2 regions of the Variovorax sp. PBL-E5 genome follow, and region 1 is predicted to be linked to the other one. Evidence: predicted binding sites of a transcription regulator. Region 1 holds the regulator's gene; the other holds the start of a gene.
The links. Region 1 encodes sigma-54, which starts transcription at its own class of promoters, with help from an activator protein. Its sites were predicted from a motif close to TGGCANGNAANCTGCTTT; they were not measured.
Positions count from the first base shown of each region.

Region 2: a site for sigma-54 is predicted at 3,400-3,417, ahead of WDLP6_RS01155 (TorF family putative porin). Genes of this name have one in related genera too.

Region 1 covers NZ_LR594671.1:5,197,429-5,203,289, forward strand. The annotation lists gene WDLP6_RS25330 (phospholipase D family protein) at 1-1,521, opposite strand, end outside; gene WDLP6_RS25335 (RNA polymerase factor sigma-54) at 1,533-3,131, opposite strand; gene lptB (LPS export ABC transporter ATP-binding protein) at 3,145-3,939, opposite strand; gene lptA (lipopolysaccharide transport periplasmic protein LptA) at 3,936-4,643, opposite strand; gene WDLP6_RS25350 (thiol:disulfide interchange protein DsbA/DsbL) at 4,749-5,396, opposite strand; gene WDLP6_RS25355 (SPOR domain-containing protein) at 5,480-5,861, opposite strand, start outside.
Region 2 covers NZ_LR594671.1:238,018-243,878, forward strand. The annotation lists gene WDLP6_RS01140 (hypothetical protein) at 1-134, opposite strand, end outside; gene WDLP6_RS01145 (TIGR04255 family protein) at 651-1,400, opposite strand; gene WDLP6_RS01150 (YifB family Mg chelatase-like AAA ATPase) at 1,766-3,307, opposite strand; gene WDLP6_RS01155 (TorF family putative porin) at 3,466-4,287, shown strand; gene glnK (P-II family nitrogen regulator) at 4,348-4,686, shown strand; gene WDLP6_RS01165 (ammonium transporter) at 4,713-5,861, shown strand, end outside.

The sequences.
Region 1 (5,861 bases):
CGTCAGCACCTGCTCGGTGCCGCCGTCGGTGCTGACCCACTCGAGCCGTTCGCTGCCGGGCGTGAAGCGCACGCGGTAGGCGCCCTGCTGCTTCAGCACCTCGATCAGCTTCAGCAGCTGCTGCGCCATCTCGGGGCTGTAGATGATGAGTCCGATCTCGGTGTTGTGCGTGTCCGAGCGCGGGTCGAAGTTCATCGAGCCCAGGAACAGCGTGCGCCCGTCGAAGACAGCCGCCTTCGCGTGCAGCCGACCGACCTGCGAACCGAACAGGCCCAGCCGCACGCTGCGCCGCGTGCGCGCCGAACTGAGCTCGTACAGCTCGGCACCGAGCCGCAGCATGTCGGGCCGATAGCGCCGGTAGCCGGTGTGGACCAAGGGCTCGTCGGTGGCCGCCAGCGAGTTGGTGACGACGCTGATCTTCACGCCGCGCCCGCGGATCTCGCGCATCACCTCCAGCCCGGCCTTGCCCGGAATCAGGTAGGGTGACACCAGTGTCACGTCGGAGCGCGAACGCCGCATCTGTTCGACCACGTTGTAGCGCACGCTGTCGACATCGAGCAGCGGCACGCCGCCGTAGGTCACGGGCTTGTCGATGACGCGGTCGGGCGAATCGGCATAGGCCTCGGCAAGGTTCCAGATCAGGTCCAGCTTGCCGGCCTTGATGTCCTCGGGGATCGGGCTGTAGCCGAGCACGTCGTTCGGCGCCGAGGGACGCGGCACCGGCGTGGTCGCCGGGCCGGTCTTCTCGTCGAAGCTGCGCCGCAACGCGTCGGGCGAAAGGCCGGTCGCGACGACGGTCTGGATCGGCCGCACGTAGTCGCTGTTCCAGTACTGGTCGAACAGGCTCGCCAGCCGCGGGATCAGCGCGCCGGCCACGAAGGTGTCGATGTCGAGGAAGTTGGCGCCGGCCGTCTGGGTGAAATACTGGTTGCCGATGTTGCGCCCGCCGGCCACGCCCATCGCGCCGTCGGCGATGAAGAGCTTGTTGTGCATGCGGTGGTTGACGCGGTCGAAGTCGAACAGCGAGGCAGCAAAGCGCTTCACGAGGCTGCCGCGGCCGGCCGGGAAGGGATTGAACAGCCGCAGCTCCACGTTCGGCGTCGCGGCCAGGCCGAGCAGCAGTTCGTCCTCGCCGGAGGTGTAGAGGTCGTCCATCAAGAGGCGCACGCGCACGCCGCGCTCGGCTGCATCGCGCAGCGTTCGCAGGAAATAGCGGCCCGTCTCGTCATCCTCGATCTGGTAGTACTGGACGTCGAGCGTGCGCTCGGCCCGGCGCGCCAGTTCAAGGCGCGTGTTGAGCGCGAAATCGCCGCCGGGCATGAGGCGGAAGCCGCTCAGGTCCGGGTCCGGCGACGAGGCCTGCGCGATGCGGCCGAGCGCGGTGTCGGCCGATGCCGGGACGGCCTTCGAGGGCGTGTGCGCGAACTCCTTCGGCAGCATCGCGCAGCCGCCGGCCAACAGCATCATCAGCGCCGCCAGCCCCAGGCCCAGCCAGCGCGACAGGAACCCCGGGCCGTTCATCGCGTGAACCCCTAGAGGGCCTTGCGCAGATTGGCCGGCGCGATGCGCAGCGCCTCGCGGTACTTGGCCACGGTCCGGCGCGCGCATTCGATGCCCTGCTCCTTGAGCATCTCGGAGACCTGGCTGTCCGACAGCGGCTTTCTCGTGTCCTCGGCGCTCACGAACTGCTTGATCAGCGCGCGCACCGCGGTGCTCGACGCGTTGCCGCCGGTCTCGGTGCCGAGTGCCGAGCCGAAGAAGTACTTGAGCTCGACGGTGCCATAGGGCGTCGCCATGTACTTGGCGGTGGTCACGCGGCTGATGGTCGACTCGTGCAGGCCGAGCTCGTCGGCGATCTCGCGCAGCACCAGCGGCCGCATCGCGAGCTCGCCATGCACGAAGAAGCTCTTCTGCCGCTCGACGATCGCGTTGGACACGCGAAGGATGGTGTCGAAGCGCTGCTGGATGTTCTTGATGAACCAGCGCGCCTCCTGCAAGCGCTGCGACAGCGCCTGGCTGCCCTCGCCCTTGTGCTGCTTGAGCGCGCCGGCGTAGATGTCGTGCACGCGCAGGCGCGGCATGACCTCGGGATTGAGCATGACGCGGAACTTGACGTTCGTGCCCTGGCCGATGCGCGTGACGATCACGTCGGGCACGACGACGTTGCGCTCGACATCGACGAAGCGGCGCCCCGGCTTGGGCTCGAGCCTGGCGATCACCTGCAGCGCGGCACGCACCGTGTCTTCGCTGCTGCGGGTGAGCGTGGCCAGGCGCTTGAAATCGCGCCGCGCGAGCAGCTCCATCGGCTGCTTGCAGACGGCGATCGCGGTCTTGCGGATCTGCGCCTCCTGGTCGCCCTCGTTCGCATGCGCCAGCGCGCGCAGCTGGATCGTGAGGCATTCGCCGAGGCTGCGGGCGCCGACGCCGACCGGCTCCAGGCTCTGCAGCAGACCGAGCGCGACCTGGAAGTGGTGCACCAGCTCGTCGAACTGGTCGTTGTCTTCGCCCGCGAGGCCGGAGGCGAGCGCCGGCAGCGAGTCCTCGAGGTAGCCGTCGTCGTTGAGCGACTCGATCAGGAAGCGCAGCGCGGCGCGGTCGTTGTCGTCCAGCCGCAGGCCCAGTGCCTGGCGGTGCAGGAAAGATTGCAGCGACTCCTGGCTGCGCGCCAGTTCGGTGGCATCGGCACGCTCGTCGTCGCCGAGGTTGTTGGCGCGCGCGGGCGCGTCGCCGCCCCACTCGCTGTCGTCGGGTGCCACATCGACGGTGCCATCGCCTTCCCAGCCGGGCTCCCCATCCGTGCTGTCAGCCGTGGCCGGCGCGTCGGCTTCGGCCGCGGTGCTCGTGCTGCCGACGCCGGCGTCAGCCAGCGGCGCGGACGGGCCGGCCGGCAGCTCGCCGTCGCCCTCGGCCAGGCGATCGTCGTCGCGCACCGGTGCATCGGCCGCGTCGAGCCCGAACTCCTCGCGCTGCGCTTCTTCGGCGGTGCGTTCGAGGAACGGGTTGTCGTCGAGCATCTGCTCGACTTCCTGGCTCAGCTCGAGCGTGGACAGCTGCAGCAGCCGGATCGACTGCTGCAGCTGCGGCGTGAGCGCGAGATGCTGAGAGACTCGAAGCGAGAGACCCTGCTTCATCGGATTGCCGTCCCTACATCCGGAAATGCTCGCCCAGGTACACGCGCCGCACCTCGGCGTTGTCGACGATCTCCGAAGGCGTGCCTTGTGCCAGCACATGCCCGTCGCTGATGATGAACGCGTGATCGCAGATGCCCAGCGTCTCGCGCACGTTGTGATCGGTGATGAGCACGCCGATGCCGCGTTCCTTCAGGAAGCTGATGATGCGCTGGATCTCGATCACCGCGATGGGGTCGATCCCGGCGAAGGGCTCGTCCAGCAGGATGAAGCGCGGCTGCGTGGCGAGGGCGCGCGCGATCTCGACCCGGCGGCGCTCGCCGCCCGACAGCGACAGCGCCGGCGAATCGCGCAGATGGTCCACCCGCAGGTCGGACAGCAGCTCGGCCAGTCGCTCTTCGATGCGCAGCTTGCTCAACGGCAGCGGCCGGCCCTTGTCGTCGGGCTCGCGCTGCAGCTCGAGCACGGCGCGCACGTTTTCCTCGACCGTGAGCTTGCGGAAGATCGAGGCTTCCTGCGGCAGGTAGCTCAGGCCCATGCGGGCGCGGCGATGGATCGGCATGTGCGCGATCGGCTCGCCGTCGATGGTGATGACGCCGGCATCGGCACGCACCAGTCCGACGATCATGTAGAAGGAGGTGGTCTTGCCCGCGCCGTTGGGTCCGAGCAGTCCGACCACCTCGCCCTTCTGCACGCCCAGCGAGACGTCCTTGACGACCTTGCGGCTGCCATAGCTCTTTTGCAGACCGCGTGCCTCGAGCCGGCTGCTCGCCGCGCCCGTCGCTTCGCTCATGCCGGCGGTTTCGATCACTTGCGTGGCTCTCCATCCAGCGTGGTGCTGGAACGCAGCCCCGTGCCCGGCGCGGCCACCGGCGCCGGTGCGGCCGGCTTGGCCGCAGGCGCGGAGGCGCCCGCGGAAGCCGGCGCCACCGGCGGCTGGGCCTTGGGCGTCAGGATGGCCTTGACCCGGCCGGATGCCGGCGCCGACACACCGGCATCCGGCGGCAACGTCGAACCATTGACGGTGAAGGTGTCGTTGCTCTGGTCGTAGACGATCAGCGGACCGCTGCTCTCGTCGTTGACCTTGGCGCCGATCAGGCGGCGCATCACCGCACGGCGGATGAACTTCACGTTGTCGGCGCGGCTGTCGTATTCGATGACTTCCGATTCGCCCTCGATCCACTCGTCGACGCCGGCATCGCGCTTTTGCTTGTAGTAAGCCAGCTTGCCGGGCGCGGCCGTGACCACGCCGTATTGGTAGCCCTCGGGATCCTGCCGCACGTCGATGCGCGCGCCGCGGATGATGATCGTGCCCTTGGTGACCACCACGTTGCCGGTGAAGACGCTGGTCTGCTTGAGGTCGTCGTAACGCATCGCGTCCGACTCGATGTTCATCGGCTTGCCGCGATCGGCCTTTTCGGCCAGCGCGGCCGAGCCGAAACCAGCCAACGCCAGTGCGAGGAAGACGGTCCGGGAAAGAAGACGAAAGGAGTAGGAAGGAGATCGCGAGGTCATAAAGGCACGAAACTTGCTCGACGATTGTATGCGGCCGATGAGCGGTCCCGCGCGGTGATGAAAAAGCCCGCCGAGGCGGGCTTCTCGAGAGGGGCGGGGAGGGCTTCAGCCCTTTCGGGCTTCGCCGATCAGGGCTTCCGTGACCTGCAGCATCTTTTCCAGCGAGCCGGCAGTGTCGCCGTCGATGTACCAGCGTCCGGCCACGCCCAGGGCCGGCACGCCGGCAACCTGGTAGTCGCCCGTGAGCTGCGTCGCACGCTTGGCCTTGCCGACGATCGAGAAGGACTTGAACAGATCGGCGAACTTCTTGGCATCGAGGCCCGGCTGCTTTTCGGACCAGGCCAGGATCGCGGCGTCGCCGAACAGGTTCTGGCGCTCCTGGTGGATGGCCTGGAACAGCTTGAGCTGGTAGTCGTCCACCTTGCCCATCGCCTCCAGCGTGTAGTAGAGGCGCTGCTTGGTTTCGGTGTCGTTGCCGACGAAGGGCACCGGGATGCGCCTGAAGGCGGCTTGCGGCGGCAGGTGCTTGAGCCAGGCTTCGAGCTGGGGCTCGAAGGCCGCGCAATGCGGGCAGTTGTACGAGAAGAACTCGACCACCTCGACCTTGCCCGGGGGCGAGTCGACGGGCGCGGGCTTGCCGAGCACGATGTAGTCGGTGCCGGCCTTGGGCGGCCGGTTCTGCGCCAGCGCAGGTGTGGCCAGCGGCAAAAGACCGAGCGAGGCAGCGGCCAGCGAAAAGTCACGACGTTTCATTCAGAAATTCTCCTGTGCGGCTGAAAGAGCCCGCGGCCGGGTCGGGAGTTCCCGGGCCGCATGAAGTAAAGGGAAAGAGGCGATCAGCGCTGAACACGCACCAGGGCGGCCTCGAGTCCGCCGCCATCGAGCCGCTCCCTGAGCCGGTCCGCGTCGTCCTTCTTGTTGAACGGACCCACGCGCACGCGGTAGACGGTGCGGCCGGCCTGCTCGCGCTCGGTCACCCGCGCCTCCACGCCCATCAGCGACAGCTTGGCGCGCTGGGCCTCGGCATCGTCGTTGGTTCGGAAGGCGCCCGCCTGCACGAAGTACAGGAAGGGGTCGCTGGCGCCGGCCGTCGCGGTGTCGCCGCTCGAGCGGGCCTTGGCCAGATCGCCGAGCGGATCGTTCGACGGCGGCAGCGCATTGGCTTCGGCCGGCACCGGCGCCGTGCGCGAGGCCGCACGCGGCGGCGTCACGGCGGCC
Region 2 (5,861 bases), 5.0 Mb from region 1:
TCGAAAGTGCCGTTGTACTGCTCCGGACTGAAGCCCTGCCATTTGACGCGGCCCGATCGTTTGTCGACATAGCGAGGCTCGAAGATGAATCGTGCAACGATCTCATGAGCACTCAGCGTACTCGGCAGCGTCATCACCTCATTTGCCGAGGCCTCATGGGCCGTACCCTGGTCTCGCGGACTATCTTGAGTAGAGTCCCTTGACTGCCTCCACAATGCGCTCAGGAACCGCATCATCAAAAGCCTCAGTCCCATGCAGAGTTCTCCTTTCGCCCAAACGACCCGCAAACGAGATACGACCGTCTCCTCGTAGACTGACGGAGAAAACTCGGCGATGGCTACTGGACCAATCGAGCGTCAATTCGCCGTCGCGGTCCACTGCCAGTTCTGGCGACGGGAGAGTCTTCGGCCACGCTAAGAGGAATCGCTCGCCCACCTCAAACGTTGAGGGGTCGAGCATAGCCTCTTGGCCCTGTTGCCACGCTTCTTCGCGCAATGTATATAGATCGTGAATTGCAGATGAGGTATGGCTCTGATCTGTAAGCGGTGCAAGTGCACGCGCGGTCAGCCTTTCCAAGGCTTGGGACTCAGGGCCAAAGCCGAAGCCATAGAGGCCCGCGGTCAGGGGAAGGTAATCTGAAGTTAGGGTGCTCATTCAAATAAGGCTGCCGCCTTCTCCGTGATGTGCTCAAAGAAGATCGTGTTCTTAAATTCACGCAGGCTGTCCAAGGTTCCCCATACTTGGGCGTCGTCGGCATCAGCACGCATGACCTTAAAAGTATCTATGTCCAAAAAGATCCCGACAGTTCCTGGTTGAATGCTGGCCTGAGATTCTTCTAGCGCTTGTGTGACGATTGCGCATCTGTTGGTTGCCTGTTCAACCATCACGACTCTTTGTACAAAAGCAGAAAGGGACTGTGGTAAGTTGAGAGGAACCATCGGAGCGGCATTTAGATACTCCGAGAAATCTGCAAACGGGTAGGGAAGTGGCAGCAGATTGATGTATCTCACTGCCGAGCGCGTAACTGTGCGCGGCTGTACCATTTCCACAAACTTGTCCCACAACGGTTTGGCCACTCCGCGTAGCTCATCCCAGTCTCGATATGGAGCGAGGCGGCTGAATGTAAAGCCAGTCGTCCGCGCAAGCATGACATAACCTTGCGGTTCGGATTCGAGACGCACACCTGTGGCCGATCGTTGGGAGGACGAGGTTGGCGCCTCTCGCCCAGTTTTAAGGTCAACGCCCATGGCGATTTGCCAAAGCTGGCTTTTCCGAGGAAAGGTGTCTGCCAAGGACGCCGCGAATCTGTCCAACGAGTCTAACGAGACTGCGGGTTCGAAATGCACATCGATCAGGCCCTCCCTGATTGGAGCGTTGTTCAGGTGTCGTGGCACAGCCATGGTCGTCTAACGATGTGGGGCACGGATCGACTTCTTTCTTGTGACCTTCGAAACGAAAACGCCGTTCTGCCGTAGCTTTTCTTGATTTTCCCAAAGCCACATCCGCAGGATCGTGCAAGCAACCTCTGCCTTAGAGGTGCCGTGGATTCCGATGCCTGCAATCTCCCCGATCAGACGATCGGTCACCGCATCAACAGTGATTTGAAGTTTGGACGTCTCTACAGCGCTTCCTCGTGCCACAAATACCCTAGATAGAATCTAATTAGATTGAGTTTAGATGACTTGCTTGTTTTTCGGTAGTAGGCTTGGGCCCTTTTGGGTGTTTAGGACATACCCATCGACGGCTCCTTGCACGCAGGCATGCCTCATCCCGCCGCGCCCAACGCCCGCCGATACTGAACCGCCTCCGCCACATGCGCGGCCTGCATCTCGCCGGCGCCGGCCAGGTCGGCGATCGTGCGCGCGACCTTCAGCGCGCGGTGCGTGCTGCGCGCCGACCAGCCGAGCCTTGCCGCGGCCGCGTGCATGAACTTCAACGCTGCCGGCTCGAGCGCGGCATGGCGGTCGATCTCGGTGCCTTGCAGCGCCTGGTTGGGCTTGCCCTGTCGCGCCAGCGCGAACGCGCGCGCCGCCGCCACGCGCGCACGGATGCCTTCGGTCGCTTCGCCGGCCGGCGCGTCGAGCAACTGCTGCGCCGAGACCGCGGGCACTTCGATGTGCAGATCGATGCGGTCGAGCAGGGGACCGCTGAGCTTGCCCTGGTAGCGCAGCACCTGGTCCGGCGTGCAGCGGCAGGCCTTGAGCGTCGAGCCGAGGTAGCCGCACGGACACGGGTTCATGGCCGCGATCAACTGGAAGCGCGCGGGAAATTCGGCCCGGCGCGCGGCGCGCGCGATCGTGATGCTGCCGGTTTCCAGCGGCTCGCGCAGCGCCTCGAGCGCGGAGCGCGTGAACTCGGGAAACTCGTCGAGAAAGAGCACGCCGTGGTGCGCCAGCGAGATCTCGCCCGGCCGCGGCGGCGAGCCACCGCCGACGAGGGCCACGGCGCTGGCGGTGTGATGCGGGCTCACCGTCGGCCGGCACATCCAGCGCTCGACCGCGAAGCGGCCGCCCAGGCTGGCGATGGCAGCGCTTTCGAGCGCTTCGTCGACGCTCATCGCCGGCAGCACACCGGCGAAGCGCTGGGCCAGCATGGACTTGCCGGAGCCCGGCGGTCCGACCATCAGCAGGCTGTGGTTGCCGGCGGCCGCGATTTCGAGGGCGCGCTTGGCGCCTGCATGCCCTTTCACATCGGCGAGATCGGCGGGGCGCGCCGCCGGTCGCGCGGCCTGCGGCACAACCCGCGCCCATCCGTCTGCGCCGGCTTCGGGCAGCGGCTGGGCTGCATCGGCCGCCAGAAACTGCCGTACGACGTCGAGCAGGTGCGCGGCGCCATACACCTCGGCGCCTGGCACCAGCGCGGCCTCCCGGGCGCTGTCGGCGGGCAGCACCAGCCGCGTGGCGATCCCGCCCATGTGCAGCGCCAGCGCCATCGCGAGCGCGCCGCGCACGGGCCTGAGCTGACCCGATAGCGAGAGCTCGCCTGCGAACTCGTTACCCGCGAGCCGCGACGCCTCGATCTGGCCGCTCGCCGCGAGGATCCCGAGCGCGATCGGCAGATCGAAGCGGCCCGAATCCTTCGGCAGGTCGGCCGGCGCGAGGTTCACCGTGATGCGCTTGTTGTTGGGGAATTCGAGCCCGGCGTTCTGGATCGCCGAGCGCACGCGTTCGCGCGCTTCCTTCACTTCGACATCGGCCAGGCCTACCAGCGTGAAGCTCGGCAGGCCGTTGGCCAGATGCACCTCGACCGTGACGCTCGCGGCTTCCAGGCCCAGCAAGGCACGGCTCTGCACCAAAGACAGACTCATTCCTCTCCCTTTCCCCAAGATGGTGCTTTCCATCTCTTGTTCGATCTGCTGCATGCCCGGCCCGGCGGCGTTGTTACAGCCTTTTGACAGTTTGGCACGCTCCCTGCTTTGACCTGGACTCCATTCCATTTCAAAACACTCCGAGGAGTCTCTCGATGATGCACCGTAAAACCGTCCGGCTACTGGCCGCGGTCGCCTTCGCCGCCCTGCCGATGCTCGCGAGCGCGCAGCTCACCGGCAACGTTTCGCTCACCAGCGACTACAAGTTCCGTGGCCAGGACCAGGACGTGATCGGCAGCAACGGCTACGCCAAGACCCGCTCGGTCAAGCCCGCCGTGCAGGGCGGCTTCGACTACACCTTCGGCGAGAGCGGCTTCTATGTCGGCAACTGGAACTCCAGCGTCAACTGGCTCAACGGCAACAGCATCGAGACCGACCTGTACGGCGGCTACAAGATGAAGGCAGGCGTCTTCGACCTCGACTTCGGCGTGCTCACGTACCTGTACCCCGGCAACACGCGCGGCAACACCACCGAGCTCTACGGCTCGGCCGGCTACACCGACGAGGTGATCGGCTCCTTCACGCTGAAGTACTCGCACACCGTCTCCAAGGACTACTTCAACTACGCGGGCAACAAGGACGGCTCGGGCCTGAGCGGGCGCAACACGGGCTACCTGAACCTGGCCTATTCGAAGGAGATCATGCCCAAGCTCACGCTCAAGGCCGCCCTGGGCTACACGCACATGAGCGCGGACATCCGAAGCCTGGGCTACAAGAGCTACGTCGACTACAACGTGGGCGCCTCCTATGACTTCGGCAACGGCCTGTCGCTGGCCGGCTCGGTGCAGGGCGCCAATCAGAAGAACGCCTACCTGCTGACCGCCAGCCCGGGCGTGGACTTCGGCTTCGGGCCCATCGGCGCCACCACCTACTCGCCCAACAAGGCGCGCTTCATCGTCACGCTGACCAAGACGCTCTAGTCATGAAGAAGCGCGGCCCGCGCGGCCGCGCCGTCCCGTTCCATCGTTAGGAGATCCACCATGAAGCTGGTCACAGCCATCATCAAACCGTTCAAGCTCGACGAAGTGCGCGAAGCGCTCTCGGCCATCGGCGTGCAGGGCATCACCGTCACCGAGGTCAAGGGCTTCGGCCGCCAGAAGGGCCACACCGAGCTGTACCGCGGCGCGGAGTACGTCGTCGACTTCCTGCCCAAGGTCAAGATCGAGGCCGCCGTGGCCGACGAGCTCGTGGAGCGCGTGATCGAGGCCGTCGAAAGCGCCGCGCGCACCGGGAAGATCGGCGATGGCAAGGTCTTCGTCTACGACCTGGAGCAGGTCGTCCGGATCCGCACCGGCGAAACAGGGCGCGAGGCGCTCTGACCGCAAGGCACGAAAGAAAAAACCAAATGAAAAAACTGCTTGTCTCACTCGCGCTCGGCCTGAGCGTGCTCCTGGCCGGCACGGCCGGCTTCGCTCAAACGCCGGCGCCTGCAGCCGACGCGTCGGCCGCGGCACCTGCGGCTGCTGCGCCCGCTCCGGCCGCCGCCGCTGCACCGGCCACAGCCGCCGCCGCATCCGCGCCGGCCGCCGATGCCTCGGCCGCCGCGGCACCCAGCTTCAACAAGGGCGACACCGCCTGGATGATGGTGTCGACGCTGCTCGTGATCATGATGACCGTGCCCGGCCTCGCGCTGTTCTACGGCGGCCTGGTGCGCAGCAAGAACATGCTGTCGGTGCTGATGCAGGTGATGGTCACCTTCTCGATGATCGTGGTGCTGTGGCTCATCTATGGCTACAGCCTCGCGTTCACCGAGGGGAATTCCTTCGTCGGCGGCTTCGATCGGCTCTTCATGAAGGGCATCTTCGATGCGGCCACCGGCGTGTTCGCGCCGGGTGCGACCTTCAGCAAGGGCGTCTACATCCCCGAACTGCTGTTCGCCGCCTTCCAGGCCACCTTCGCCGGCATCACCTGCTGCCTGATCGTCGGTGCCTTCGCCGAGCGCATCAAGTTCTCGGCCGTGCTGTTGTTCATGGCGATCTGGTTCACCTTCAGCTATGCACCGATCGCACACATGGTCTGGTTCTGGATGGGCCCCGACGCCTACGCCAACAAGGACGTGGTCGATGCGATGAACGCCAAGGCCGGCCTGATCTGGCAATGGGGCGCGCTCGACTTCGCGGGCGGCACCGTGGTGCACATCAACGCCGCCGTCGCCGGCCTCGTGGGCGCGGTGCTGGTCGGCAAGCGCATCGGCTACGGCAAGGAAGCCTTCACGCCGCACTCGCTCACGCTCACCATGGTCGGCGCCTCGCTGCTGTGGGTCGGCTGGTTCGGCTTCAACGCGGGCTCCGCGCTCGAAGCCGGCACCAGCGCGGTGCTGGCCTTCATGAACACCTTCTCGGCCACGGCTGCGGCGGTGCTGGCATGGTGCATCGGCGAAGCGCTGATGCGCGGCAAGGCCTCGATGCTCGGCGCTGCGTCGGGTGCCGTCGCCGGCCTGGTGGCGATCACGCCGGCCGCCGGCAATGTCGGCCTGATGGGCGCGATCGTGGTC